2 regions of the Actinomadura sp. GTD37 genome follow, and region 2 is predicted to be linked to the other one. Evidence: riboswitches for the same ligand, from Rfam matches in the RefSeq annotation. Region 2 holds a riboswitch; the other holds the start of a gene.

Region 1 (14,786 bases), on a different contig from region 2:
CAGCGGCACCGTGAACCCCTGCGAGCGATAGAGCCGGACGAGACGCCACCCCCGAGGCTTCAAAGCCACGGCCAATAGGTTCAGGAACCTTTCCGCCGTAGCGCCGCCCCGGCACGTCCGCCACCGCAAGACGTGTCGCTCAACCTTGACGCTCAGGGGGCGCACTTGGTCCACAATCTGCCTGCCTTTCATGATCGGTCGGGTGATCCGCGCGCGCACCAGCGGCGGCAGCGGGGAGGAACTTCTGTTGAGGCCATGGCCAAGCCGCAGGGTTCTCGATCGCTTCCCGCAGCTCACGAGGGTTGGTCGCTTCCAGCAGCCGCGCCCCATGCGAGTACGGCACCATGGCCCACCACGCGCCCGTGGCATGCCCGTACCAGGTCACGACTCCGGACGAGGGCGACCTACCCATCGGCCTGCGCGGCGAGCTTGCCCTTAACCGCCACGACCACATCCGCCATGTGCGCGTCGTCGGCCGCAGCGATCGCACCGCCACCGGGGAAGGCGAACCACAGTTCACCACCGCAGACCGCTCGCTGATCACACCGCACCACCACCGGCGACCCGAACGCCGCCGGTACCGACAGCAGCGGATCGGACTCGGCCACCTCCACCGCGTACCCGTGCGACTTGAGCGCCTGCGCCAGCGCCCAGACGCGCAACCGGCGCGCCTCCGTAATCTCCGATGTTTCCGTTGTCATGAGCCGTCCTTCTGTCGAGTGCGGGGACAGAACGAAGCATCCGCAGCGCCGTCGAGATCGATTTCTGCCGATCTAGGTTGACGGCGACGTTTGCCGCACGTTCTATGGCTTTGAGCTTGTCTTTCTCGTCGGATCTCGCAAAGGCACCAGCCAGGGGGCCGGGGAGGGGCCAGACTTGGAGGAGGGAGGGGCCAGCGTGAGCAATGCAAAGCGGAAGAGGTTCGGGGCGTACCTCGCACAGTTGCGCCGGGACGCACGAAAGAGCCAGCGGCAGCTAGCGGAGACGTTGTGTCGGATCTCCGGAACCGCCTCAGTGACGCGCCACGAGATCAGCCGATGGGAGCGAGGCGACCGCGTTCCCGACGTATGGCTACCCGCGCTTGCGACGGCCCTGAGCGTTCCACTCGACACCCTTGAGCGCGGGGCGGCCCATGCACGAGGCGAGGACATCGGCACCGGGCCGCGTAGTCCGGCCGAGGCACTCGCCTATTTCCTGCCCGACCACGATGTTGGGCTCGGGCCTTTGGCGAGCAGTGCGGGACGCCGAGTCGGAGCGACCACCGCCGCCGCCCTTACCGACCGGGCGCACGGCTTACGGCTGGCAGACGACGTTATCGCCGGTGGCGATCTACTCGTCCCAGCGCTCAGGGAGTTGGACGGAGCCGTCCGGCTCTACCGAGAGACGACGCATTCCGAGGAGACCGGCCGCTCGCTCCTCAGCAGCATCGGAGAGATAGCCCAGATCGCCGGATGGATCGCCAGCGACGCGGGCGAGCACGACCAGGCCGCGCGTGCATACCGGCTCGGAGTCTCTGCCGCGCGAGAAGCGGGAGATCTCGCCCTCGTGGGCAACCTCGCCGGAAGCCTCGCCTACCAGCTTTCCAACACCGGCCACGAGGACGACGGGCTAAGCCTCGCCCAGGCTGCCCTAGAGGAGGCAGGCACGGACGCGCCCGCCAAGGCCCGCGCGCTCTTCCTTGACCGAGTCGCATGGGCACGCACCAAGGCGGGCGACGTCCAACCAGCGATGCGCGCACTCGCCGAGGCCCACGAAGCCATGACCGACGAGGACTCGCAGGAGTCCCCCGACTGGGCTTACTGGGTCTCTCCCGAGGAACTCGACGTGATGGACGCCCGCGTCTACACCGAGCTTCGTAAGCCGCTGCGCGCCGTCCCGCTTCTGCAAGAGGTGCTCAGCCGGTACGACTCGACGCACACTCGTGAGTTGGCTCTCTACCTCTCGTGGCTGGCTGTCGCCCTCGTGGACGCCAACGAGCCGGAGGAGGCCGCCATGGCGGCGCGACGGATGCTCGACCTCTCGTCCGACTTCGCCAGCGACCGGACGGCCCGGCGAGGCCGCATCGTCCTGACCAAGCTTGAGCCGTACCGAGACATCCCCGAGGTACGTGAGGTACTCGACACGTACGCGGCTTGAGTCCAGGAAGAACAGGACGTCAAAGCCCCCGCGCCAATCGGCCGGGGGCTTTCGTCTTGTGGCTTAAAGGTGCATCAAGGTACCTTCTAGTCCCAGTAGGTGTAGGGATGTGGGCCCTTCATGGGGGTGGGGACGACGTCGTGGAGGCCGATGTCGCGCAGTTCGGCCAGGGCTCGGCGTTCGGCGGGCGTGACGTGGGTGGAGCCGGCGAAGACCGACGGGTCCCAGACGTCGTCGTCGGTGGGGGCCACGTTGTAGTCGCCGGTCGCCATCAACGGAGTCTCCGGGGACAGTTCGGCGGCGAGCGCGTCGCGCAGGGCCGCGAACCATTCGAGCTTGTAGCGGTAGTGGGCCGACTCCGGGGTGCGGCCGTTCGGCGCGTAGAGCGACCAGACCCTTATACCGCCGCAAGTGGCGCCGATCGCGCGCGCCTCCGGCGCCAGCAGGACCGGCTCGCTGAGCTTGGCCTGGACGCCCTCGCCCCCGGCCCCCTCGGCGTCGGTCTCGCCCTCGTATACGGGCTCGCCCGGGAAGCCGTTGGAGACGTCCTCAATGCCGACCCGTGAAAGAACCGCGACACCGTTCCACCGGCCGTCGCCGTGCGCGGCGGTCTCGTAGCCGAGTTCGGCGACGTCTCCGGCCGGGAACCTGTCGGCGCGGCACTTGGTCTCCTGCAGGCAGACGACGTCCGGCTTCGTCTCGTCCAGCCAGGAGAGGAGGCGCGGAAGCCGGGCCTTCACCGAGTTGACGTTCCACGTCGCGAGGCGCATTCCCCCAGCCTGCCATCCGAGGGGCTCCACTCACCCCGGCCCCGGGGATATCCTGACTGCTTTCCGTCCCCCGCCCGGACGGGCACCGCGATCCGCGCGTGACCGGTAGATTGCGGTCCGGCCTCCTTTACACGGTTTTCACGCTGTGCTTAGCCCGGCCCTGGAAGGGTGGTCACGTTCGTGATGTCGTCTAGCCCGGAGCAAGTGAGGAACCATGTCCGAGGATGAAAAGCCCCGGGGCAAGCCGGTGGTCAAGGCGAAGGCGAAGATCCCGAACGCCCAGAGCATCCGCAGCCCCGAGTTCACCCCGCACGGCATCAGCGCCGGGCGCGGCAGCGGGCTGAACCGGCCGTCCGCCCCGTCCGCGCTGACCGCCAAGCAGGCGCGCAAGCGCCGGCTGATGATGATCGCCGGGATCGTGGTGGCCGCGCTGGCGGTCTCCGGCGGCGTCGCGTGGTGGGTCACGCGCCCCGGGCCCGCGCTGGAGGTGACGGGCAAGTTCGCGTCCGAGCCGAAGGTGGAGATCCCCACCAAGCTCGCGCCGGCCACGTCGCTGAAGGTGACCACCCCGATCAAGGGGACCGGACGGGCGATCGCCAGCGGCGACACCGCCTACGTCTCGTTCGTCACCTACAAGTGGGCCAAGGACAAGGACGACGAGAACTCGCGCGTCAAGAGCACGAGCGAGAAGGTCAGCTCCACCTGGGAGCAGCAGTCCCAGCAGCCGAGCGGGCCGCGTCCGCTCCCCATCGGCAGCAGCGGGCTGAAGGAGATCGACAAGAACCTCGTCGGCAAGACCGTCGGCAGCCGGGTCGTCCTGCAGCTCCCGCCGTCCAAGGACCTCAGCCAGCTGAGCCCGCAGCAGATCACCGACAAGGACGCGGTGGTGTTCATCATGGACATCCAGGCCGTCGTCCCGAAGGACCCGCAGCCGCAGGGCACCGCCAAGAAGCCGGACGACAAGAACCTGCCCAAGGTCGAGGACAAGGGCGCCAAGGAGCCCAAGATCACGATTCCGGACGCGGACGCGCCGGGCAAGCTGCAGGTCGCTACCCTCGTCGAGGGGACCGGCCCGGCGCTCGCCAAGGGCGACGACGCCATCGTGAACTACGTCGGCAAGGTCTGGAAGAGCGGCGACAAGTTCGACTCCAGCTGGGACAACAAGCAGGTCGCGAACTTCCCGATCGGCACCGGGGCGACCATCCCCGGCTTCGACAAGGGCCTCACCGGCGCGAAGGTCGGCAGCCGCGTCATGCTCGTCCTGCCGCCCGCGGAGGGCTACGGCAAGGAGGGCAGCCCGCCCAAGATCAAGGGCACCGACACCCTGGTCTTCGTGGTGGACATCCTCGCCAAGATCCAGAAGTGAGCCCGGCGCGGCACGGCCGCGCGGGCGGCACCGCCTGAATCGCCTGAGGACGGCGCCGTCCGAGGACGGCGCGGGAGCGGCGGGGTTCCGATCGGGGCCCCGCCGCTCGGCGTTCCCGGGAAGAACCGGTATTGCGACGTCCGCCACGACAACCGGCGGGACGGATTGCCCGTCCTCCTATTGGGAGGCCATGCGGTTGCGCATTGGGCGGTCGGCGCACGGATCCCCTCAGGTATCGTCGGTAACGCATTAATCACGGGGGGCTTGTGAGCGACAGCGAAAAGGTCCCGGAGGGCGACACGCCCGCCGGGTCCGCCGAGGTGGGCCGGCGCGACACCGAGGCGGAGTCGCCGCCCGGCACGGACGGCCCGGTCACCGGCACGCTGACCGAGGAGACCGGAGAGACCGCCCAGGGCGCGGAAGAAGCCGCCCAGGACGCCGGAGAAGCCGCCGAGCGCACCGGAGAAGCCGCCGAGGGCACCGGGGATCCCGCCGGGGACGACGCCGAATTCCGGGACGCGGAAGCCACATCACAGAACGGCGACAAGGGTCGCGAATCGCCAGAGTCCGCCAAGGATGCGGGCGAATCAGGCGACCCCGAAACGTCCAAGGACGAACCGGACGATCTCGCGGACGCCCCGGACGATCTCGCTCAGGAACCGGCGTCCGAGGGTGTTGAAGCGCCGGACACGGGTGATACCAAGACCATGCCCGCCGCCTCGTCCAAGCACGGAGGACCTACGCCGCCCGGAAGCGACGGCGGGCGCGGCGGAGGCGGCGGGAGCGGCGGCAAGAAGCCGCGGAGCCGCCGGTCGCGGCTCCTGCGCCGGACGCTGTTCGTGCTGCTCGGGTTCATCGGGTTCTGCATCGCCGCGTTCGGCCTCGCCTACCTGTTCACCCCGGTGCCGTCCCCGCAGGAGAAGGCGATCGCGCAGGGCCCCACGTTCTACTACTCCGACGGCAAGACGCAGATCGCGAAGACCGGCATCAACCGGGACGCGGTCAAGCTCGACCGGATCCCGGAGAGCACCCGCAACGCGGTCATCGCGGCGGAGAACGGCAGCTTCTACGACGACCCGGGCGTCTCGGTGCAGGGCACGACGCGGGCGTTCTGGTCGACCGTGACCGGGCAGCAACTGCAGGGCGGGTCCACGATCACGCAGCAGATGGTCCGCAACTACTACGGCGGCATCGGCAAGGAGCGCTCGGTCACCCGCAAGCTCAAGGAGGTCATGGTCGCGCTGAAGGTCGACCGGGAGAAGTCCAAGGACTGGATCCTGGAGCAGTACCTCAACACGATCTACTTCGGGCGCAACGCCTACGGGGTGCAGGCCGCCGCGCACGCCTACTACGACAAGGACGTCTCGGAGCTGACGCCCGCCGAGGGCGCCTACCTCGCGGCGGCGATCCAGCAGCCGAGCAACTTCTCCGACCCGACCGGCGACCAGCGCGCCGGGGCCGAGCAGCGGTGGCGCGCCGTCCTCGGCAACATGGCGCGGGACGGCTACCTGACGTCCGCCGACGCCGCCGCGCTGGAGTTCCCCGCGCCGGCGAAGCAGAAGATCACCGACGTCCTCAGAGGCCAGAAGGGCTACATGGTCAATGTGGCCAAGAAGGAGCTCACCGAGCGCCGCGGCTACAGCGAGGACGAGATCAACCGCAGCGGGTTGAAGATCACCACGACGTTCGACAAGCGGCTGATGGACGCGATGAAGCTCGCCGTCACGCGGAACGCCCCGGACGGGATGAGCAAGAAGATCCGCACCGGGGCGGTGTCGGTCGACCCGTCCACCGGGCAGGTGCTCGCCTTCTACGGCGGCCGCGGCTACCTGGACGAGGCGCTGAGCAGCGCCTTCGGCGACTGGGCGCAGGCCGGTTCCGGGTTCAAGCCGATCGCGCTCGCCGCCGCGCTGGACGACGGGCGGTCGCTCGGCTCGACCTATGACGGCAGCTCGCCGCAGACGTTCGCCGGGTCGTCCATCCACAACGACAGCAACGAGAACTTCGGGACGGTGAACCTCGTCACCGCGACCCAGCGCTCGATCAACACCGCCTACGTCAACCTCGGCCAGGACATCGGCAACGAGAAGATCCTCAAGATGGCCGAGAAGATGGGCATCCCCGAGGGGCAGATCACCAAGGGCCAGCGGAGCGCCGCGACGCTGCCGCTCGGCATCGTGTCGCTGCATCCCGTCCAGCAGGCGGGCGTGTACTCGACGTTCGCGTCGGAGGGCGTGCACCGGACGCCGTTCGTGGTGAAGTCCGTCACCGACAACGAGGACCACAAGCGCACGTTCACCGAGAAGGGCAAGCGGGCGCTCAGCGCGCAGAACGCGCGGGACGCGACGTACGCGATGGAGAAGGTCGTCGAGGGCGGCACCGGGACCAACGCGCAGCTTCCCGACGGCCGCGACGTCGCCGGCAAGACGGGCACGACCGATGAGGGCAAGGCGATCTGGTTCAACGGGTTCATCCCGCAGATGGCGACGTCGGTCGCGATGTTCCGCAGCGACGGCAAGCCGCTGAACATCCCCGGTTACGGCGCGTACGGCGGGCAGCTGCCCGCGCAGATCTGGCGCAGCTACATGACGGACGCCGTCAACATCAAGGACTACGACCCCAAGTCGTTCGGGTCGCCGTCGATGCGGCCGGGCGGCGGGTACGGCGGGCCGGCGCGGCCGACCATGCCGGGGCAGACGGAGCCGCCGCGCACGGACGGGCCGGCCGAGCCGCCGCCGACCACGGAGGAGCCCGACATCCCGACGCCGCCGACCGACCTGCCGACCATCATCCCGACGCAGCCCGGCGGCGGAGGCGGCGGTGACGACGGCGGAGGCGGCGGCGGAGACGATGGAGGCGGCGGAGGCGGCGGCGGGGGCGGAGACGGCGGGGGCGACGGCGGCGGACGCTCAGCCTCCACCGACTGAGGGACCCCGGGCCGGGCGCCCGGGAGCCGTCAGTCGCAGACCTTGCCGATCCTGGCCGGCGTCTCCTTCATCACGGCGTTGAGCTGGGAGACGTCTCCGGTGCCGACGGCGCGGGCGGCGGCGCGCAGCTTCTCCGCCTCCGCCCGCAGCGCCTTCTTCAGCGCCTCGTCGTCGGCCTTCCTGCCCAGCCCGTCCATCCGTCCTCCGAGCTGCTCGGTCGCCTGCCGCCACTGCGCGGGCTCGGCCGCCGGGATGCTCCTGACCTGCGTGATGTACTGCTGGAACGCCTTCTTCGTGTCGGCGCACACCGCGCCGGAGTTGCCGCCCAGCACCCCGCATCCGCCGAGCGCGCCGAGCACCGCCATGCCCCCGGCCAGCGCCCGAACCACCCCGTACCGCATCGCACCCTCCCACTTGATCCCCGACCGGACCCGCATATAATTCCGCACTAGGTCATGAGCGCCAGCGTCAAGCCCCGGCTTGCTGGCCGGCAACCCTTCGTCCGCGATGGGGTGCCCCGGGTGAGGACCTGGCCGGACGCGGCACCGCGTTCCGGCAAGCGCGGACCCCGACCGACGTTCCGGGGTCCCTGGCCCGGAAGGTCCCGGTATGCCCACGCTGCTCGCCCACTCTCCCATCACGCCTGCTGTGACGCGTCCCGAAGGGGGCCGGGTTCGCCCGTTTCCGCGCGTGATCGGGGCGGGTGTCCCGGTGCCGCTGCGGGACGGCGGCCACGTCCCCTACGCCAACTTCGACTACGCCGCCAGCGCGCCCTGCCTGGAGGCGGTGCAGGAGGCCGTCACCCGCGCGCTGCCGTACTACAGCAGCGTCCACCGCGGGGCGGGCTACGCGTCCCAGGTCACGACCGGCGCGTACGAGGACGCACGCGCGACCGTCCGCTCGTTCATCGGGGCCTGGCGGCGCGCGGCGGTCGTGTTCACGCGCAACACCACCGACTCCATGAACCTGCTGGCGCACGCCGTCCCCGCCGGGACGAGCGTCGTCGTGTTCGAGACCGAGCACCACGCCTCGCTGCTGCCGTGGAGGCGCGCCGTGCGGCTCCCCGCGCCCGCCACCCCGGCCGAGGCCGTCTCCGCCGCCGACCGGGCACTGCGCTCCTGCCCGATCGGGCCGCGGCTGCTCGTCGTCACCGCCGCGTCCAACGTCACCGGCGAGCTGTGGCCCATCGGGGAACTGGCGCGGGTCGCGCACCGCAACGGCGCCCGCATCGCGGTGGACGCGGCGCAGCTCGTCCCGCACCGCCCGCTCGACATGACCGCGCTCGGCCTCGACTACGTCGCGTTCTCCGGGCACAAGCTGTACGCGCCGTTCGGCGCCGGCGTGCTCGCCGGACGCGCCGACTGGCTGCGCGCCGCCGAGCCCTACCTGAAGGGCGGCGGCGCCAGCGCGTCGGTCGGCGCGACGACCCGGTGGGCGGCGTCCGCCGAGCAGCGGCACGAGGCGGGCTCGCCGAACGTCCTCGGCGCCGTCGCGCTCGCCGCCGCGTGCGAGGCGCTCTCCCCCTCCTGGGCGGACGTGGCCGCCCGGGAGGAGGCCCTCGTCCGGCGGCTCCGGACGGGGCTCGCCGCGCTCCCGCACGTCCGGGACCTGTCGTTGTGGGACGGCGGGGCGCCGCGCGTCGGGATCGTGTCGTTCACCGTGGACGGCTGGAACGCGCGGGACGTGGCGCTTACCCTGTCGGAGGAGCACGGCATCGGCGTCCGGGACGGGAGGTTCTGCGCTCACCCCTTCGTCCGGCATCTGGCGGGCGGGGACACCGCGGTCCGCGCGAGCCTGGGCATCGGGACGAGCGAGGGGGACGTCGACCGGCTGCTCACCGCCCTCGCCGGGCTGACAGGGCGCTGACCTGCGAACACCGGCGGGCGGTCAGGTGATTATGCTCTTTGGTCCTGTTCGCCCATGTAGCGTAGGCAGTCGCGTGGGGACGAGCACGGAGAAACAGGGGGTGGCGACCGTGGCCGACGCGTGGCGACCCACGTCGGAGCTGGAACACCGACTGCAGGAGACCGTACGGGCCGGGGACCAGGAGAGCTACTTCCGCCTGCTCGCGGACAGCGAACTCGTCGTCCCCGTCCCGCCCGAACTGGTGGACGGCGTCCTCGCCAACGAGGCGCAGCCGTCATGGCCGACCCAGGAGGAGGACGGCCGCGTCCACGTGCTGGCCTACACCTCGGCGTCGGCGATGCGCGCCTGCCTGGGGCCGGCCTACCAGCACTTCATGACGGTCCGGTTCGGCGACATCGCCGAGACCTGGCCGGACGCCCGCTGGTGGCTCGCCATCGACGCGCCCGCCCACGGCGTCGGCACCGTCCTGCCCATCGAGGCGCGGATGCCGGCCTGGTTCGTCCGCCAGGTCGCCGAGGGCGACGGCCGCCCGCCGCAGGTCGGCCGCGCGCCCGCGCCCTGGGAGGAGCTCCGCGACCAGCACCGCGACCTGCCCCGGCAGGCGCCCCGCCCCGAGTTCCAGCCCGCCAACGACGTCGAGCGCGAACTGCTGCGGGCCGCGGCGAACAACGACCACGACCTGTTCCTGCAGACGCTCGCGGGCACCGACGTCCTGCTGCCCGTCCCGGACGACACGGACTTCACGCTGCGTCCCGGGCGGCCCGGCTTCCCGTGGCAGACCCGCGAGGTCGACGGCTCCACGGTCGTGCCGGTCTTCACCTCCGCCGAGCGCCTGCACGAAGCCGCCGGCACGGGCGCCGAGTACATCAAGCTGCCGTTCACCGTCACCCTGCGCTACTGGCCGAACCCTGACTGGCTGCTCGCCATCAACTCGGGCTCACCCGCGGGCGGCACCGTCCTCGCCCAGCAGCTCCCCGGCCTCGCCACCTGGGCCGACCAGCGCGCCGCCCAGCGCATGACGGAGCACTTCGAACCGCAGAACGACATCGAGCAGCGCCTCTTCGACGCCGCCCGCCGCCGCGACACCGACGCCTTCTACAAGATCCTCCTCGGCGCCCAGGTCCTGGTGCCGGCCGACGCGGACACCCCGTGGGGCATCGTCCCCGGCGACGCCGACTTCCCGTGGCGTCCCGTCCCCGTCCACGGCCGGACGTCCATCCAGGTCTTCACGTCCCTGAAATGGATGAACGAGGCGATCGGCTCGTCCCGCTTCATCATGCCGAGCCTCCACGAGATGGTCGCCGCCTGGCCCGACACCGGCTGGACGCTCGTCCTGAACCCGGGCACCCCGATCGACGCCGCCATGCCGGGCGACCAGATCCGCACCCTGCGCGGCCCGGCGACCCCGCCGTCGGCGGCCACGCCTCCGCCCCCGGAGACCCCGGACGTCCCGGTCGCTCCGGCCGTCCCGGCCGTCCCGGCCGTCCCGCCGGAAGGCGGGCACGCGCCCCACGCCGACCCGCTCTCCGCCGGCGCGCTGGGCGCACCCACGAACAGCGCCCCTTCCGGCGGCGGTCCGAACGCGGGGCAGCCCGCGTCCGCCATCGGCGAGGGCGCGCACCGCGCTCCCGACCCGTCCGGCATCGCGCCCGGCGGCCTCGGGGACGAACCCGGCCACGGCGCACCGCACGAACCCCTGCCGGGCACCCCGCCCACGCCCACCCCGCCGGCCAGCCTCGGCGCACCCGCCACGCCGAACGCGGACCCGGCCACCGGGCCGAGCGCCGAGCAGGGGTTCCCGCCCGGCCTTGGCGAGGGGGCGCACCGGGCCCCTTCTGCGTCCGGCGCAGGCGCGGCCGACGCGCCCAGCACCACGCCTGCGGCGCCCGCCGGGGAAATGCCCTACAGCGACTCGCGCGCGTCCGAAACACCTGGCGGGCCGGCCGGGCACAACCCTCAAGGGCCCCGCATCCCCGCAGCTGAGAGGCCAGGCAAGCACGGGTTCCCGTCCCAGGATGGCGTTCCGGGCGGCATCGGCGCGCCGGGCGAGACCGCAGGCGCAGACCTGTCCGGCGGAGGCACGGCCCCAGGTGTCGTGCCCGGCCATCACTCCCCTGCACCGCACGAAGACATCTCAGGCATCGCCGCGTCCACCCCGCCGAGCAGCGCCGGATCGCCCGGCGGCCCCGCAGGTGCGGACGCATCTGCCGGGACGAGCACGGGGTACGAGCCCGGGGCGCTCGCGGGTGGAGGGGCATACCGCGATCCCCGCACGTCCGGCGAAGCGACCGATCCGGCGGGCGGCACCGCAGCCGATCACCCCGCCGCCACTTCACGCGAAGGCGTCCGAAGCAACACGGGCCTGCCGGGCATCGGAGCGCCGACTGAACCAGGCGCAGGGCAGGATCCGACGGCCAACGCCGGCGGAACGACGTACGGCGGCTCTGCGACCCCCGGAGAACCCCGCACTGGCGCGGCCACCGGGACGGGCGCGGGACCGGAGCCCGCCCCCAGCCCAGGCGCCGCAACGTACGGCGACTCCGCCGCGTCCGGAGAACCCCACACCGGCGCGACCGCCGAGGCGGGCGCGGGACACGCGACTCCCGCCGACACCGGCGAGGCGACATACGGCGACACCCGCGATTCCGGAGCACACCACCCCGGCGCAACCGGCGCGGCGAACGCAGGACAAGAGCCCCCCGGAAGCCCCGGCGCTGCGACCTACAGCGGTCCCCCTGCCTCCGGCGCACACCACCCCGGCGCAGTCAGCGCGACGAACGCAGGGCAAGAGCCTCCCGGAAGCCCAAGCAGCGCAACATACGGCGGCTCCCCCGCGTCCGGAGAACACCCCATCGGCGCGACCGGCGGGGTGAACGCGGGACAAGAGCCTTCCGGAAGCCCAGGCAGCGCTACATACGGCGGTCCCCCCGCGTCCGGAGAACACCGCACCGGCACAACCGGCGCGGCGAACACGGGACAAGAGCCTTCCGGAAGTCCAGGCGCTGCGACGTACAGCGGTCCCGCTGCCTTCGGGGAAGCTCAGGTCGGGGCGACCGGGAGCGCGGGGGCGGGACAGGAAGCTGCCGCCGGTACCGGCGAGGCCGCATACGGCGACACTCGTGTTTCCGGTCAGGACCACGTTGGCGTGGCCGGCGGGGCGGGTGCGGGGTATGAGGGTCCCGCCTATGCCGGTGAGGGGGCGTATCGCGATCCGCGAACGTCCGAAGTGTCCGGTGACGAGGGCCGAGGGGCCGGTGGGGGCGACGTCTGGCCCGGCATGGTGCCGGGGGACGAGCGCGGTCAGCATGCCGGTCCGCCGCTCGGAGGGCCTTCGGACGCGGCAGGCCCGGCCAGTGTGCCCGGCAGCGCCGGAGTGGCCGATGATCCCGCGGGCGCTGGACGTGGGCCTGTGGCGCGTTCCAGTGAGGCGGCGTTCGGCGATGCCCGTGCGTCCGACACTGCGGGCGAAGGCGGCGTCGGTGCTGCTCACGACGGTGAAGGCGCGTACGGCGGGCCCCGTGCGGTCGGCGACCCCGCGGGGGGAGCGGCTCAGTTCGATGTGTCCGGTGCGCCGGGAGAGGCGGGACGCCGTCCGGGCGACCTGCCGCCGGGCGCCGCCGACACGGACGTGCCCGGTGGGCGCGGGTTGCGGGCCGTCGAGGATCCCGAGCCCGCGTTCGAGCCCGGGAACCGGATCGACCAGGAACTCTACGAGGCCGCGTCGGGCGGCGACTCGGACGCGTTCCTGCGGGTGCTGCTGAACGCCAACGTGCTCGTGCCGATCCCGGACGACGCGCCGCTTGAGGCGACGCCCGTGCAGCGCGAGTTCCGGTGGGACGCGGCGCTGCGCGGCGAGGCGGCCGTGCAGGTGTTCACGTCGCTGGTGCGGCTGCGCGAGGTGCTGCCCGAGTCGCGGTTCGTGTACGCGGACTTCCGGGAGCTGATCGGCGCGTGGCCCCGCGAGGACTGGGCGATGCTGCTCAACCCGGGGACGCGCATCGGCGCCTCGCTGCAGGGCGACCAGGTGCGGGCGCTCAGCGAGTGGGCGGTGCGGGTCGGGCTCGTCCCGGCGCGGCCCGAGGTCTCGCCGCCGCCGCCGCGGCCGGAGCCCGCGGCGGCGCAGTTGCCGTCCGACCTGGACGACCGCGTCTCGTCCCCGACCATCATGCAGAAGGTCGTCCCGCACGGGCATGTCGCCTGGTACCTGGAGCAGGGCTACGACCGTGTCGGCGGGTTCGTGCACTCGACCGGTGACGTCGCCGAACTGCAGACGCCCGGCCAGCTGTACGAGGCGCTGGGCCTGCTGTACGAAGGCTCGCCGTTCTCGCCCGCCGACGACGGCGTGTACGTCGTCCGGTGGCCCGCCTACTGCCCCGACCTGTACCGGGTGCCCTTCGGCGGACGGGACGAGGCGGAACTCGCCGAGTGGGGCGAGGCCGGCTGGGTCATCGAGCGTCCGCCGTTCCTGGGCGGCGGTTTCGCGCCGGGGAGCGCCGGGTCCATCCGCGAATACAAGGTGGACAGCGTCCGGCTCCCCTACGGCGCGGAGATGTACTACCTCGGCCGCGACCGGACCGAGCGGTTCGTGGCGATGTACGACCCCGACCGGCTCGCGTGGCTCCGGCCCGAGGCGGGCCCCGAGGGCTGGGACGAGCGGACGGAGGCCGCGCAGTGATCCGGGACGGGTACGTCGCACGCTGGCTCGGACGCGACTTCGAGGCCGCGCCGGGCGCCGACGGCGAGGTCAGGCTGTACGCACCCGACCCGACGGACGGGTTCGAGGAGCTGCGGCCCGGACGGTTCCGCCGGATCGTCCCCGCGTCCGAGATCGAGGACCTCCGGTACGCCCGGACGACATGCCGGTGGCGCGGCGAACGGTTCGTCATCGTGGGCGAGCATGAAAGTTGGCTGCGCGTCGAGTACACGGGCGGACGGTCCCCGGTCGCCGAGAATCTGGGGCTCGACCGCATCGACCAGGGCATCTGGCAGACATGGGCTCCCGGCTCCGAAGTGGAGGACGTCCGGGAGGAGTTGATCTGAGTCCGGACGGGGTTGATTTGGGCCGGAGATCCGTGTTCGCTGGACTCTTGAGGCGATCCCTCGGGTAGGACAAATCGGGCACGGGCGCTCAACGGCGACGCGACGGAGGTGCTGCGGCAGTGATCTGCCGATCGGCGGTCAAACCGGTGTTCATCGGTCTCGGCGCGGCGGCCATCCTGGCCGCCGGAGGCGCATCGGCCACAGCCGCAGACTCGCCCCCTCCCTCCGAACCGGTCACCACGGGCACGCTCAAGGTCAGCATCAGCCCGACCACGGCCGAGTCCAAGCCCGGCGCCCAGGTCACCTTGCGGACGCACATCGAAGCCGTGGACGGCGATGTGTCCGGCATCAAGATCGAGCGCATCGTGGCCACCCCGGAGACCGCCAAGGCGACGATCGAGGGCGACTGCACGTCGGATTGCGCTCTTGGGAACTTCGTGAACGAAGATTCCAAGGAGGTCCTGTCGACGGTGTCCGTGCCCAAGTCCACGGAGAAGACGGTCACGGTGACCGTCACGGTGACCGTGACCGCGACCGGCCTGGATGACGAGACGCCCGCGGCGAAGATCACGTACGTCGTGCCGGAGCAGTCCCCCTCGCCTACGCCGACGCCGACGCCGACGAAGAAGCCGCCGACGTCGCGGGCGCCGTCCAAGCCGTCGCCCACGTCCAGCAAGTCGT
Region 2 (14,786 bases):
CGGCGCCTCGCGGGCGGCGAACTGGTCTCGGGGGACGGCGGCGACAAGTACATGCCGCCGGACTCGGCGTTCCTGGTGCGCGCCACGGTGGACGTCCCCGTCGAGCACGGCGTCAAGCGGTCGGACATGGGCCTCTACGTGTGGAAGCAGCTCTACGTGGCCGACCAGCTCGCCAAGCAGGCGCCCTTCCCGCGCTGAACGCGAAACCGCCGCGGCCTTGCCAGGCTGCGGCGGTTCCGGTCGGGGGCGTTCACCCGGCTTCGGGGTCGTCGGCGAGGATCCCGTAGAGGCGGCGGCGGGCGTCGTTGACGACGTCCAGAGCGCGTCCCTTCTGGTCCTCGCTGCCGACCGCCATCACCTGGTGGAGGGCTCCCATCAGCTGGCCGATGGCCTCGCGTCCGCGCAGGACGTTCTCGCCGGCGGCCTCGGTGACCTCGTCCCAGGGGACGACGGTCTGCGCCGCCGCCTCCTCGCGGCCCGCGTCGGTGAGCGAGAACAGGCGCTTGCCGCCCTGCTCCTCGCTGCCGACCTTGCCCTCGTCCTCCAGCATCTGGAGGGTCGGGTAGACCGAACCGGGGCTCGGCCGCCAGACGCCACCGGTGCGGCCGTCCAGCTCCTGGATCATCTCGTAGCCGTGCATGGGGCGCTCGGCGAGCAGGGCGAGCAGCGCCGCCCGGACGTTGCCGCGCCGGGTCCGCCGGCCGCGCCCACCGCGTCCGCGGTGCCCCGGCCCGAACCCTCCGGGACCGAAGCCGGGGCCGCCGGGCCCCCACGGACCGAACGAGTCGCCCCGCCGTCCGCGCCGCTCCTCGGGCCCCGGGCCCCCGCCACGCCTTCTCATCATGTGGTCGTGCATCGCAGTCTCCTTGTCTAGTGATCGGTTGCGATGCATTAACGATATATCGGAACAGCTCGCGATGCAACAACGATGTCCGCGACCGTGCTCACAGTCAGTGACGGATCGTTCTCAGGCATCCCCAGTCGGGCGGGGAATACGGTCCACGGCGATGGAGATCGCTTCGGCGGGGGTGGGGACCCGGGCCAGGACCGGGCCGCCCCACCATTCCCTGATCGTGGAGTCGCCGGTGGGGAATAGGCCCACCTGGACGAGTCAGACTTCGCGCTCTTGGACCAGACCTCAGCCACCGCGCACGGGCAGGCACGTGGAGCGAGCGCCAGCGAGCGCAGCGGGCATGCCCGCCGACGCAGGCGACCACAGCGACGCCACACACACCGTCACAGGCAAGACAGACCGCAACGGCGGCGCGAGGATCGCCTGCGTCGCGACGGGGGTTCCAGGGGGTCGCCCCCCTGGGCTAAAGCGCTACTTTCAGGCTGTCGAGGATGTCCTTGGTGGCGTTGCGGTCGTCGGTCTCCTTGACCCGGATCCACAGGCCGAACTTGCCCGCCTTGTCCTTCAGGCCGATCTCGGTGACGGACGGCGTGCCGAGCTTGCAGGCGGTGTAGCGGGTGATCGTGCCGCTGAGGGCGCCGTCCGGCGTGGTGTAGTTCTCGGGCGCGGCCTTGGTGCACTGCGGGTGACCGGCCACGCTCGGCGGCGGCAGCTGGCCGGGGCGGACGTCCGTGGTCACGCCGATGAATACGCCGGGGGCCTTGCCGTTGCCGAGGAACGCGGCCTTGTCGGGGGTCGCGCGGAGGACGGGGCGCGGCTGGGCGTCGTTGAGCGCGACGTCGGACGGCGTCCACGTCTGCTCCTGGCCCTTCGGCCATGCCTTCGGCACCGCCGCCTTGATCTTGCCCGCGGTGTCGGAGACGGCGACGAAGTCCTTGGGGATCGCCGGGGTCTTCTTGCCGTCCTTGTCGTTGCCGTCGCCGCCGGAGAACAGCAGGCCCAGGGTCAGCCCGCCGACGAGCGCGACCGCGAGCACGACCACGGTGATGACGAGCGGCGTGACGAACTTCTTGGACGCGCCGCCGCCGGGCCCGCCACTAGGACCGCCGGGTGTGCCGCCGCCTTTGAGGCGGCTCATCAGCCCACCCTGCTTGCCGCCGGGCCGCTGCCCCTGGCCTTGGACGGGCCCCGGTGGCGGAGCCTGGAACCCCGTGGGCGGGGGCGGGCCGCCATAGGGTCCGCCCATCGGCTGCACGGGTGCGCCGCCCTGCGGAGCGGGAGGCTGCTGGGTCGGGAACACGGCGGTCTTGTTGTCGCCGCCCTGCGGCGGACCCTGGTACGACACCGTGCGGTCGTTGCCGTTGTCGGGCGACGTGGGGCCTTCGCCCTGCCCGAAGGGGGTGGCGCGTCCGGCCGGGTCGTCCACGATCGTCGCGTGCCCGGCGCCCTGGGGGCCCGGCGGTACGCGCATCTCGGACGTGTGGACGTCGTCCTCCGCCGCCTGGTCGAACCGTGTCCGCATCTCGGCCGGGCCGCCGGCGCCCTGGTTCGCCGCGGCGGCCTGCCCGGGGCCGGCCTGCCCGGGGCCGGGCTGACCGGGGGCGGGCTGACCGGGGGCGGGCGGGGCGCCGGGAGCCGGAGCGGGCGGCCGCGCCGGGGAGCCGTCGCGGTAGAAGTCCTGGACGGTCGCGTCCGCGTCGATCCGCGGCACCGGAGCGGGCACCGGGCCCGCGCCCGGAGCCGCGCGCTGCGGCGTGGGTGCGGGCGGGCCCGTCGTCGGGCGCAGCGTGGACAGCGCCTCCGCGAACGCCTCCGCGGTCGGCCAGCGCTTCTCCCGCTCGACCTCCAGCGCACGCATGATGACCTGGTCGAACGCCGGGGGCAGGCCCTCGCGCAGCGCGCTCGGCGGCGACTTGACCGGCGCCGGGCCCGGGGCCCGCCCGGTGAGCATGTGGTACGTCAGCGCGCCGAGCCCGTACACGTCGGCGCGGACGTCCAGCCCGCCGCCGAACCGCGCCTGCTCCGGCGACATGTATCCGGGGGTGCCGACCGGCAGCGTGAACGCGCCGGACGCGTGCGCGAGGGCCTTGGCCAGGCCGAGGTCGGCGATGAGCAGCTTCTCGCCGCCGTCCGGCGTCGACTGGAACAGCACGTTGGACGGCTTGAGGTCGCGGTGGATCACCCCGAGGGTGTTGATCACCTCGACGCCGTAGGCGATCTGCTCGGCGAGGGCGACGACCTCGCTGACCGGAAGTGGCCGCTCGCGCATGCGGTCGCCGAGCGTTCCGAGGTCGGCGTACGACATGACGAAGTACGGGCGGCCGTCCGGCAGCTCGCCGATGTCGTGCACCCGGACGAGGCGCTCGGAGTCGGCGCGCCGCAGGATCCTGGCCTCCTCGAGGAAGCGGTTGCGCACGTCCAGGTCGTCGATCAGGTTGCTGTTCAGCACCTTGATGGCGACCTGCGACTCCAGTGCGTCGTCGTGCCCCAGCCACACAGAGGCGAACGCCCCCGAACCCAGGACGCGATCGATTCGGTAACGGCCTACAGATGGTGGGAAGGACACTCCCGTATCATCCCAGCAAACGGGGTGGCCCCGCGAACGAGCATTGAGGCGGCATGGCATTCGACGAGAGGACCGAGGAGCTGGCGGTGAAGGCCGCCCAGGGCGACCAGGGCGCCCTCAACGAACTCCTCCGCAAGATCGAGCCGGACGTGCTGCGGCACAGTTCGCGGTTCCTGCCCTGCCGACAGGACGCCGAAGAGGCATGCCAGGACGCGCTGCTCCAGGTCGCGCGGAACATCCACCGGTTCGAGGGCCGGTCGAGGTTCAGCACCTGGCTGCACGTGGTCGTCTCCAACTCGGCCCGCTCGACGTACCGGTCGCTGAAGCGGCGCTCGGTCGAGCAGGCGGGCGAGCTTCCACAGCAGCGCCCCGACCCGCGCCGGACGAGCGTCATCGCCGGGTCCCGGGTCGACATCCTCGACGCCATGGAGGACCTGGAGGCCCGCAAGCCGGACCTCATCCAGGCCCTCGTCCTGCGGGACGTGTCCCAGCTGGAGTACGCGGAGATCGCCGAGCAGCTCAAGCTGCCGCTCGGCACGGTCAAGTCCCGCATCCACGAGGCGCGCAAGCAGGTCAGGCAGACGCTGGGCGAGTCCTACACCTGACGAGCCTCAAAAGGTTCGTCATCGACCGGTAACAGTGCGTCAAGAACGGGGGCCGTGACCTGGGGGTCTGCACCAGCATCGGGGCATGCCACCAGGACCGGCCTCCCGCCACGCCCGCCCGATCTTCGTTCTCGGCTGCGCCCGTTCGGGGACGACCCTGCTGCGGCTGATGCTGCACTCGCATCCGCGTCTCGCGATCCCGGGGGAGACGAAGTTCGTCCTGCCGGCCTATACGGCGCGGTGCGAGTTCGGTGACCTCACGGAGAGCAAGAACAGGCGGGCGCTCGCGGAGTGGATCACCGGCGACCGGTCGACCAAGGTCAAGGAGTTCGGCCTGGACCCCGCCGAGCTCGTCGAGGAGATCGTCGCCGGGCCGCCCACGCTGGGCTCCGCGATCGGCATCGTCTTCCGCGCCTACGCGCGCGAGCACGGGAAGGCCCGCTGGGGCGACAAGCGTCCGAGCTACTCCCGGCACGCGGGCGCGCTGCTGCGGATGTTCCCCGACGCGCAGTTCGTCCACCTCGTCCGGGACGGCCGGGACTGCATCGCCTCGCTCCTCGAAATGCCCTGGTACGACGGGGACGTCCACCGCGCCGTGTCCGTCTGGCGCGAGACGATCGACCAGGGCCGCCGGCTCGCCCAGCGCCTCGGTCCCGAGACCTACTACGAGTTGCAGTACGAGCGGCTCGTCGCCGACCCCGCCGACGAGCTGGCGCGGCTCTGCGGGTTCCTCGGCGAGGAGTTCGACCCGGCGATGACGCACCCCGAGGGCCTCGCGCGGCGCACCGTCCCGTCCCGCAAGCGGTGGCACGGCCGGACGCACGACGCCGTCACGACGGGCCGCATCGGATCGTGGGCCGAGCGGCTGGAGCCGTGGGAGATCAGCCTCGCGGAGGCCGCGTTCGGCGAGCGGCTCGCCGAGTACGGCTACGAGCCGAGCGGCCTGCCGAAGCCGCCCGCGTCGCATCTCGCCCACTTCACCCGGATCAGCGCACACCGCCGCATGGCGCACAGCAAGGAAGCGCTGCGCGAACGCTGGAAGCAGCACCACGAGCCGAACCCGGTCGACTGCCGCCTCGCCGTGGAACCGTCCACCAGCAGCAGGTGAAGCCCGCGGCCTGTCGCCACCGCCAGAATCCGGTGGCGGCTCCGCACCTTCGGGGACCGGCTAGTCGAGGGCGGCCAGCTGGTCGGCGAACCAGCGCTGCGGGGGGAGGGCGGTCGCGGCGGCGGTGAGGCGGGCGCAGCGCTCGGCGCGCTCGGTGCGCGGCATCAGCAGCGCCTGGTGCAGGGTCTCCGCCGTCTGCGACACGTCGAACGGGTTGACCATCAGCGCGTCCTCGGACAGTTCGGACGCGGCCCCCGCCTCCCGCGACAGCACCAGCGCGCAGCCCTGCTCCGACAGGACCGGCCCCTCCTTCGCGACGAGGTTCATGCCGTCCCGGATGGGGTTGACCAGCAGGACGTCCGCCAGCCCGTAGGCGGCGAGGGAGCGCGGGTAGTCGTCGTTCACCTGGACGATCAGCGGATCCCAGTCGGCGGTGCCGAACTCGTCGGTGATCTGCTCCGCCATCCGCTGGACGGCCGCCGTGTACTCGCGGTATTCGGGCAGGTCGTAGCGGGACGGGTAGGCGAACGCCAGGTGCACGACGCGTCCGCGCCACTCGGGATGGTTGACGAGCATCTCGCGGTAGGCGGCGAGCCCGCGCACGATGTTCTTCGACAGTTCCGTGCGGTCGATGCGGACGATGAGCTGGCGGTCGCCCACCTGCTCCCGCAGCGCGCGCGCCCGCTCGACGACGTCCTGCTGTGCCGCGCGCTTGCGCAGCGCCGTCTCGTCGACGCCGAGCCCGTGGACGCCCACGCGCGTCGTGTGCCCCGCGCAGGTGACGGTTCGGGCCACCCGGTCGACGCGGACGCCCGGCAGCAGCTCGCAGCAGTCGAGGAACGCCAGAGCCCACCGCTCGGTGAGGAACCCCGCGTGGTCGGCGCCGAGGATCCCCAGGAGGATCTGCCTGCCGATGTCGTCCGGCAGGAGCCCGTAGTACTCCGGCGGCGCCCAAGGCGTGTGGGAGAAGTGGACGATTCTCAGGTCCGGACGCCGGTCGCGGAGCATCCGCGGAGCCAGCGACAGGTGGTAGTCCTGGATCGCGGCCTTCGCGCCCTGCGAAGCGTCCCGCGCCAGAGCGTCCGCGAAGGCCGCGTTGTACGCCTCATAGGACTGCCAGTCACGCCGTGCGCGAGCGTCGAAATGCGGGCTGCGCGGTGTGTCGTACAGCAGATGGTGGACGAACCACAGCGTCGAGTTGGCAACCGCGTTGTACGCACGCTGGAACGTGGCCTCGGGGATATCGAGCATCCGTACCGCCGCGCCACCGGTGTCGTAACCCGCCTGGTCTATGCGACCGTCCGGTGACCGGCGGGCAGCCGTCCGATCGGCCTCGCTGAGGCTCGCGCACACCCACAGCACGTCCGGGCTAGGGCCGGACTGCGCGGACGCCCCCGCGGGCTCCGACGGACGGAGAGGCCCAGGATCCCGTGGGGCGCCGGTCACGGCGGCCAGGCCCGACACCAGTCCGCCTCCACCGCGCCGCATGGCGAGCGCGCCGTCCTCCGACAGCGAGAACGACACCGGGCCACGGTTGGACGCCACCAGCACTTGGCTCATACCGGCAGGGTCTCAGTTGTGACCGGGGTGCTCCACAGTGACCCGCGTGGTTTCCGCCACGACCGCCCGCGCCCGCGCCCGAGGCCGGACGCGGCGGGGTTAGCGGAGGGCGCGGCGGGTAACCGGTTCGGATGAGCAGGTCCGAGACGAAGAAGACCGTGCTCGTCGCGGGTGCGGCCAACTTCATTCTGGCGATCACCAAACTGGTCGCGGGCCTGATGGCCGGATCCAGCGCGATGCTCGCCGAAGGCGCCCACTCGATCGCCGACACCCTCAACCAGAGCTTCCTGTTCGCCTCGCTGCGGCGCAGCGAACGTCCCCCCGACAAGCGCCACCCCTTCGGATACGGCAACGAGCGGTACGTCTGGTCGCTGTTCGCCGCGTTCGGGATCTTCGTGGCCGGCGCCGGGTTCTCGATCTTCGAGGGCATCCTGACCATGACCGGCCACGGCGGCGCCGGGACGGCGGTGTGGCTCGCCTACGCCGTCCTCGCCCTCGCCGCCGTCCTGGAGGGGACGTCCTGGATCCGCGCCTTCTACCAGGCGCGCGTGGAGACCCGCGAATCCGAGCACGACCTCGTGGAGCACGTCCGCAGGTCGCCCGACCTCACGTTCAAGACCGCGCTGTTCGAGGACAGCGCCGCGATGATCGGCCTCGCGCTCGCCGCCGGCGGCCTCGTGCTGCGGCAGGTCACCGGGTCGGACTTCTGGGACGGGCTCGCGTCCGTCCTCATCGGCCTGCTCCTCGTCGGGCTCGCGCTGCTGATCGGCAGGGAGAGCACCGTCCTGCTCATCGGGCGCGCCGCCGACCCCGCCGCCCAGCGCGAGATCCGCGCGGAGATCGTCGGCGCGCCCGGCGTGACCGGCGTGGACGAACTGCTCACCATGCACTTCGGCCCCGAGCAGCTGCTCGTCGCCGCCAAGGTCCACTTCTCCGACGACATCAGCGCCGACCAGGCCGAAGACGTCGCCGGGGAGATCGACCGGCGGCTCCGGGAGCGGCTGCCGATCGTCCGGCACGTGTTCCTCGACCCCACCCAGCGGGCCGTCCGGGAGGAGTCTCGCGCGTGATCGGACCCTCATCCGGGTAACGTCTCAATCGGTGGACCCGGCTGTCTCGCATCCGGTCAGTTCATGTAAAGTCACGCATACGAGTTCAAACCGCTCGTGCTCTATACAACTGAATACCGCTCATCCAGAGGGGTGGAGGGACCGGCCCTGCGAAGCCCCGGCAACCACCCGGCTATGGCGCGCTCGCGATCCTGCGAGGCCGGCCGGGAGATGGTGCCAACTCCGGCCTGCGACCAAGGTGGCGCAGGGAAGATGGGGAGAAAGGCCTCGCCCTCATGGCACTCACGCCTGCCACAGACCTCGGACCGGCTACCGCGCTCGTCTGCCGCGAATGCGGCTCCACCCGCGATCTCGGTCCCTTCTACGCCTGTGCGGAATGTTTCGGCCCCCTGGAGATCGCCTACGACTTCCAGGGCGTCACCCGGGCCGCGATCGAGTCCGGGCCCCGCAACATCTGGCGGTACCGGGGACTGCTGCCCGTCCCGTCCAACGTGGCGGACACGCCCAACACCGAGCCCGGCCTGACCCGCCTCGTCCGCGCCGACAACCTCGCGGAGAGCCTCGGCCTGCAGAGCCTGTGGGTGAAGGACGACAGCGGCAACCCGACCCACTCGTTCAAGGACCGCGTCGTCGCCGTCGCGCTCGCCGCCGCCCGCGAACTCGGCTTCAAGGTGCTGGCCTGCCCGTCCACCGGGAACCTCGCCAACGCCGTCGCCGCCGCCGCGGCCCGCGCCGGGATCCGCAGCGCGGTGTTCGTCCCGTCCGACCTCGAAGCCCAGAAGATCATCACGACGGCCGTGTACGGCGGGACGTTCGTGACGGTCGACGGCAACTACGACGACGTCAACCGGCTCGCCTCGGAGATCGCCGGCGAGCAGGAGGACTGGGCGTTCGTCAACGTCAACGTCCGGCCGTACTACGCGGAGGGCTCCAAGACGCTCGGCTACGAGATCGCCGAGCAGCTCGGCTGGCGGCTGCCCGACCAGATCGTCGTGCCGGTCGCGTCCGGCTCCCAGCTCACCAAGATCGACAAGGCGTTCCAGGAGCTGATCAAGCTCGGCCTGGTCGAGGACAGGCCCTACCGCGTCTTCGGCGCCCAGGCCGCCGGCTGCGACCCGATCGCCGCCGCGTTCAAGGCCGGCCACGACGTCGTCCGCCCGGTGAAGCCCGACACGATCGCCAAGTCCCTCGCCATCGGCAACCCCGCCGACGGCCCCTACGTCCTGGACGTCGCCCGCCGCACGAACGGCGCCGTCGAGGACGTCACCGACACCGAGGTCGTCGAGGGCATCCGCCTCCTCGCCCGCACCGAGGGCATCTTCGGCGAGACCGCCGGCGGCGTCACCGTCGCGACCCTCCGCAAGCTGATCGGCGCGGGCACCCTCGACCCGTCCGCCGAGACCGTGATCATCAACTCCGGGGACGGCCTGAAGACCCTGGACGCCGTCGCCCCGGTCGTCGCCCCGTCCGCGAACATCGCCCCGTCCCTGGAGGCGTTCCGCGCCGCCGGCCTCGCCTGAGAAAAGGAGCACCATGAGCGTTTCCGTGCGCATCCCGACGATCCTGCGGACCTACACCGGCGGTGAGTCCGAGGTGAAGGCCGAGGGCGCCACCCTGCGCGCCGTCGTCGCCGACCTGGAGGCGAGCCACTCCGGCATCTCCGCCCGCATCCTGGACGACGCCGGCAAGATCCGCCGCTTCGTGAACGTCTACGTCGGCGACGAGGACGTCCGCTTCGCCGACGGCCTGGACACCCCGACCCCCGACGGCGCCCAGATCTCCATCATCCCCGCCGTGGCCGGCGGCTGATGACCCTCCCGCGAGCCCGGTCCCGGCGCCCCCGGGGCCGGGCTCGCGGCCGCCGTCCGGGTCTACGATGACGCGGGTGGAAGATCATGAAGCGTCCGAACTGATCCACCTCGCCGACGACCTGGGGAACAGCGTCGTCCTGCGGGTGACGGGCCGGGAGTCCGGCGGCCTCACCGGCGTCATCGAGGTCGGCAGCTACTTCGTGAGCGGCGGCATCAAGACCTGGCTGGACGCCGAGGACCTGACCGCGTGGGGGAAGGTCCTCGACTCCCTGGCCCAGGGCGACGACGGCGCCGCGTGGCGAGAGGGCCAACGCGCGGCCGAACTCCACCTGGAAATCGACGACAACGACCGCATGCATGTCGCCGTAGTGGATTCGCACTCCTTCCTCGTGACGGTGGAACTCACCATCGAAGTAGCCGACGATTGGCTGGAAGCCCACCGCGAACGCCTGACCGCCACCCGAGCCCTACTCCCCGAATAACGCGGCACCCGGCTGCCCAACGCCCCCGGCCGCGGAGGGAATCGACGGCCGGGCACCAGACCGCTCGGAACGAACGCGCAGAAGGCCGGGACTCCGCCGCCGACCAGCAGCACCCTGACCTCCCGATCACGCACGGTGGATCGCGGCGACACGCCCATGAGGGGCCGAACGAGGTTCCGGTGCAGGTGGGAACGGGTCCGTGCAGGTAGGTGAACCTTCCCCCGGCGAGGATGTGTGGCGCTTGCACTCGGCAGGGTAGAGTGCTAAAAAACGGTTGGCACTCTACTGTGGAGAGTGACAACTTCACAGTCTGGGTCGGGGCGATGAGGCCTCAGTCCGGCGGCGGAATGGCAGTCGTCGGCGGGGGCCGTCCGTCGCGGGCGTCGGCTCGATCCTTCTAAGCCACCTTGTTCCGGGAGGACTGGAGCCTATGGCTGCAAAGATGATCGCGTTCGACGAGGAGGCCCGCCGCGGTCTCGAGCGCGGCATGAACCAGCTGGCCGATGCCGTAAAGGTGACCCTTGGTCCGAAGGGTCGCAACGTCGTGCTGGAGAAGAAGTGGGGCGCTCCCACGATCACCAACGACGGTGTGTCGATCGCCAAGGAGATCGAGCTCGAGGACCCGTGGGAGAAGATCGGCGCGGAGCTCGTCAAGGAAGTAGCCAAGAAGACCGACGACGTCGCGGGTGACGGCACCACCACCGCGACCGTGCTCGCCCAGGCGCTGGTGCGCGAGGGCCTGCGCAACGTCGCCGCCGGCGCGAACCCGATGTCGCTGAAGCGCGGCATCGAGGCCGCGGTCGAGCGGGTGAGCGAGGAGCTGTCCAAGCTCGCCAAGGACGTGGAGACCAAGGAGCAGATCGCCTCCACGGCGTCCATCTCCGCGGGCGACCCGCAGATCGGCGAGATGATCGCCGAGGCGATGGACAAGGTCGGCAAGGAAGGCGTCATCACGGTCGAGGAGAGCCAGACCTTCGGTCTGGAGCTCGAGCTCACCGAGGGGATGCGCTTCGACAAGGGCTACATCTCGCACTACTTCGTGACCGACCCTGAGCGGATGGAGGCGGTCCTCGAGGACCCGTACATCCTGATCGTTCAGAGCAAGGCGTCGGCCAACAAGGACCTGCTGCCCGTCCTCGAGGGCGTCATGCAGTCCGGCAAGCCGCTGCTGATCATCGCGGAGGACGTCGAGGGCGAGGCCCTGGCCACGCTCGTCGTCAACAAGATCCGCGGGATCTTCAAGTCCGTGGCCGTGAAGGCCCCGGGCTTCGGCGACCGCCGCAAGGCCATGCTGGGCGACATCGCCACGCTGACCGGCGGCCAGGTCATCAGCGAGGACGTGGGTCTCAAGCTGGAGAACACCACGACCGACATGCTGGGCCGCGCCCGCAAGGTCGTCATCACCAAGGACGAGACCACCATCGTGGACGGCGCCGGTGACGCCAACGAGATCGCGGGACGGGTCAACCAGATCCGCACCGAGATCGACAACACCGACTCCGACTACGACCGCGAGAAGCTCCAGGAGCGCCTGGCCAAGCTCGCGGGCGGTGTCGCGGTCATCAAGGCCGGCGCCGCGACGGAGGTCGAGCTCAAGGAGCGCAAGCACCGCATCGAGGACGCCGTCCGCAACGCCAAGGCCGCGGTCGAGGAGGGCATCGTCCCCGGTGGCGGCGTGGCGCTGCTGCAGGCCGGCACCAAGGCGTTCGACAAGCTGGAGCTCGCGGGCGACGAGGCCACCGGTGCCAACATCGTCAAGCGCGCTCTGGAGGAGCCGCTGAAGCAGATCGCCGTGAACGCCGGCCTTGAGGGCGGCGTCGTGGTGGAGCGGGTCCGCAACCTGAAGCCGGGTGAGGGCCTGAACGCCGCCACCGGCGACTACGTCAACATGTTCGAGTCGGGCATCCTCGACCCGGCCAAGGTGACCCGGTCCGCGCTGCAGAACGCTTCGTCGATCGCCGCGCTGTTCCTGACCACCGAGGCCGTCATCGCCGAGAAGCCCGAGAAGAACCCGGCCCCGGCGGGCGACCCGTCCGGCGGCATGGGCGGCATGGACTTCTAACGAGTCCATAGCTCGAACGGGCACATGGCGGGGGCGGTCCTTCGGGGCCGCCCCCGCTTCGTCGTCCGGTAGTCCCCGTTCGTGTGAACCTGCGTTCGAACACCTGCGTCAGATCCCCGATTCCCCCGGATCTGGAAGGTTCAGGATGAGCGACGAACTGCCTCCGCTGCTGGTCGACCCGCCGTGGGAACGGGACGCCCGCGCGCATCGCGAGGCGACCGCGGCCGCGAAGCGGGAGGCCGTGCTCGTTCCCGGGCTTGAGCCGCCGGCGGAGCAGAGCCTCGCCTGGGAGCCCGGCGAACGCGAGAAGTGGCTGATGTCGGTCCCTGCCAGGCCCAACCTCACCGGTGAGCTCAGACATGTCCACGAGGCGGAGGGGTGGCCCGGCGTCGCCCGGGAGTTCGGCGACGGGAAGATCACCCATGCGTCGTCCGTGGCGTCCCTGTTCGGGCTCGCCCCCGTGGAGATCGTCCGGCCGCTGCTCCGCGATTGGCATCCGGTTCTCAGCGGCCGCTCCGATTTCTCGATCCTGCGAGTCCTCCCGGCGCGGTTCGGGATGGACGCCCGCCGCGCGGTGTTCCCGAGCGCGAAGGAGAACCACTGCGGATGGGCGCTGATGCCGTTCCTCGACGCCGAAGTGGCCCTGCTGATGGCCGACTGGCTCCGGCTGAAGTCGGCGAACGGCAAGGCCCGCGACTGGTTCGCCAGGCACGGGATCGCGGCGGCGCCGTTCCTGGTGCCGAACGCGCTGGGCGAGCGGCGCGTCCCCCGGGACCGGGCTCGTGCGGCGCTGTCGCTCATCGCGGACGCGCACGGCCTGCCCGCGACGGTGGAGGCGGCCCGGCGGCACGGCGACACCGCCGCCGAGGCGATCGAGCACGCCCTCGCCGGTGAGACGCCGAAGGCGCCGGTGACCAGTCCGGTCAGGCCGCCGAAGACGCCGTGGCTGGACCGCGGCGCCCTGCCGGAGGTCCGCCTGCGGGACGGCCGCGTGCTGCCGCCCGAGGCGGTGGAGAACCTGATCGGCGCGCTCGTCCTCTCCCCGGGCCTCCGCTGGAACGGCCCGCTGACGATGTACCGCGGACTGGACGAGGTGCTCGACCGGTGCGACCGCGCGTCGCTGGCCGCGTTCGGCGGGGCGGTCTTCGACCGCTGGATCGCCGAGCGGGCGCCGTCCCGCAGCGGCTGGGTGCTCGACCAGCTCTGCCGGACGGCCGACGACGAGACCGTCCGGCGGCTCGGGGCACTGCTGCAGGGCCGGTGGCCGGCGCCCGGCACCGACAAGCACGCCGTCCAGGTGCTGCGAGTGATCGGCACCGACGCGGCGCTGGTCCAGTTGAGCCGCATCGCCCAGCGGGCGAAGGCCCCCGGCCGGCGTCGCACGGCGGAGGACTGCCTGGCGATGGCGGCCGAGGCGCGCGGTCTGACGGCCGCTGAACTCGCCGACCGGCTCGTCCCCGACCTCGGCCTGGACGCCGCCGGGACGCTCGTCCTCGACTACGGCCCGCGCCGCTTCACGGTCGGGTTCGACGAGGCGCTGAAACCGTACGTGGCCGACGAGGCGGGGAGGCGCCGCAAAACCCTCCCGAAGCCTGGCGCCGCGGACGACGCCGAACTCGCGCCCGCCGCGTACGAGCGCTTCACCACGCTCAAGAAGGAGGTCCGGGGCGTCGCCGCCGACCAGATCCGGCGGCTCGAACGCTCCATGGTGACCGGACGCCGCTGGAGCGCCGACGAGTTCCAGCGGTACTTCGTCGAGCATCCGCTGCTGTGGCACATCGCCCGCAGGCTCCTCTGGACGAGCGACGACACGGCGTTCCGGCTCGCCGAGGACCGGACGTTCGCCGACGTCGACGACGCGCCGGTTTCGCTGCGGGCGGCGGACCGGATCGGGCTCCCGCACCCGGTCGATCTCGGCGCCGCGGTGCCGGCATGGTCGGCGGTGTTCGCCGACTACGAGATCGCCCAGCCGTTCGCCCAGCTCGGACGGCACGTGGACGCGCTCACCGGCCCCGAGCGGCAGACCGGCCGCCTGGAGCGCTTCGAGGGCGCGACCGTTCCGGTCGGTGCGCTGCTCGCCCTTCTCGGACGGGATTGGGAGCGTGGACCCGTCGGGGACGGCGGCGTCCAGCACTCGATCGTCCACCGCTTCCGGGACGTCCCCTGCGACCTGGTCGTCGAACTGGTCCCCGGTATCGCGGTCGCCGCCGTCGACACCCGCCCCGAGCAGACGCTCCGCGAGGTCCGCTTCACGCGGCCGCCCGCGGACGTGCTCGATCCCATCGTCGCCTCCGAGGTCCTGGCCGATCTCTCCGGGCTGGCATGACCCGGACGCCGGGATGCCGCCACGGCCAGACGGAGTGAAGTACGAACGCTTACGAAGTGCTCAATTCCCCCGGGTCGCGACCCCGGAGGATCGTGACGTCACGCGCCTCTGGCAGGTGGCCGGGGGAGTTCCCGATAACCACCGGGTCGTCCACGCCGTGAACAGGCACGGAGTGCCACCGCCGGTCCCGGACAAGGAGCACGCGAAGCGAACCCGGTTGAGCACCTCCGAAGCCGACGCCCGCCATCCAATCCACCCAGAAGGCAGCCGTTCTGGCCGCAAGCTCCCGATGCTGCCCGTTAGGAGAGCAAGGAGACCGACCGACCCGGACCGAACTCCGCGC

The links. A riboswitch is a leader RNA that binds a small molecule or an ion and turns the genes downstream of it on or off. The one in region 2 is predicted to bind S-adenosylmethionine.
Region 1: another riboswitch for S-adenosylmethionine. It lies ahead of ACA511_RS11510 (aminotransferase class V-fold PLP-dependent enzyme); the one in region 2 lies ahead of thrC (threonine synthase).

The regions. Positions count from the first base shown of each region.
Region 1 covers NZ_JBGNUS010000001.1:2,387,495-2,402,280, reverse strand. The annotation lists gene ACA511_RS11545 (hypothetical protein) at 1-69, opposite strand, end outside; gene ACA511_RS11540 (hypothetical protein) at 405-701, opposite strand; gene ACA511_RS11535 (helix-turn-helix domain-containing protein) at 898-2,136, shown strand; gene ACA511_RS11530 (exodeoxyribonuclease III) at 2,223-2,906, opposite strand; gene ACA511_RS11525 (FKBP-type peptidyl-prolyl cis-trans isomerase) at 3,121-4,272, shown strand; gene ACA511_RS11520 (transglycosylase domain-containing protein) at 4,539-7,199, shown strand; gene ACA511_RS11515 (hypothetical protein) at 7,229-7,600, opposite strand; SAM riboswitch class IV at 7,651-7,767, shown strand; gene ACA511_RS11510 (aminotransferase class V-fold PLP-dependent enzyme) at 7,890-9,065, shown strand; gene ACA511_RS11505 (SseB family protein) at 9,166-13,740, shown strand; gene ACA511_RS11500 (hypothetical protein) at 13,737-14,105, shown strand; gene ACA511_RS11495 (hypothetical protein) at 14,225-14,786, shown strand, end outside.
Region 2 covers NZ_JBGNUS010000013.1:1,849-16,634, reverse strand. The annotation lists gene ACA511_RS37950 (hypothetical protein) at 1-198, shown strand, start outside; gene ACA511_RS37945 (PadR family transcriptional regulator) at 251-856, opposite strand; gene ACA511_RS37940 (serine/threonine-protein kinase) at 1,317-3,479, opposite strand; gene ACA511_RS37935 (RNA polymerase sigma factor) at 3,473-4,024, shown strand; gene ACA511_RS37930 (sulfotransferase) at 4,110-5,132, shown strand; gene ACA511_RS37925 (trehalose-6-phosphate synthase) at 5,193-6,692, opposite strand; gene ACA511_RS37920 (cation diffusion facilitator family transporter) at 6,824-7,762, shown strand; SAM riboswitch class I at 7,880-8,021, shown strand; gene thrC (threonine synthase) at 8,038-9,282, shown strand; gene ACA511_RS37910 (MoaD/ThiS family protein) at 9,296-9,571, shown strand; gene ACA511_RS37905 (DUF5959 family protein) at 9,648-10,055, shown strand; gene groL (chaperonin GroEL) at 10,486-12,117, shown strand; gene ACA511_RS37895 (DUF4132 domain-containing protein) at 12,263-14,443, shown strand.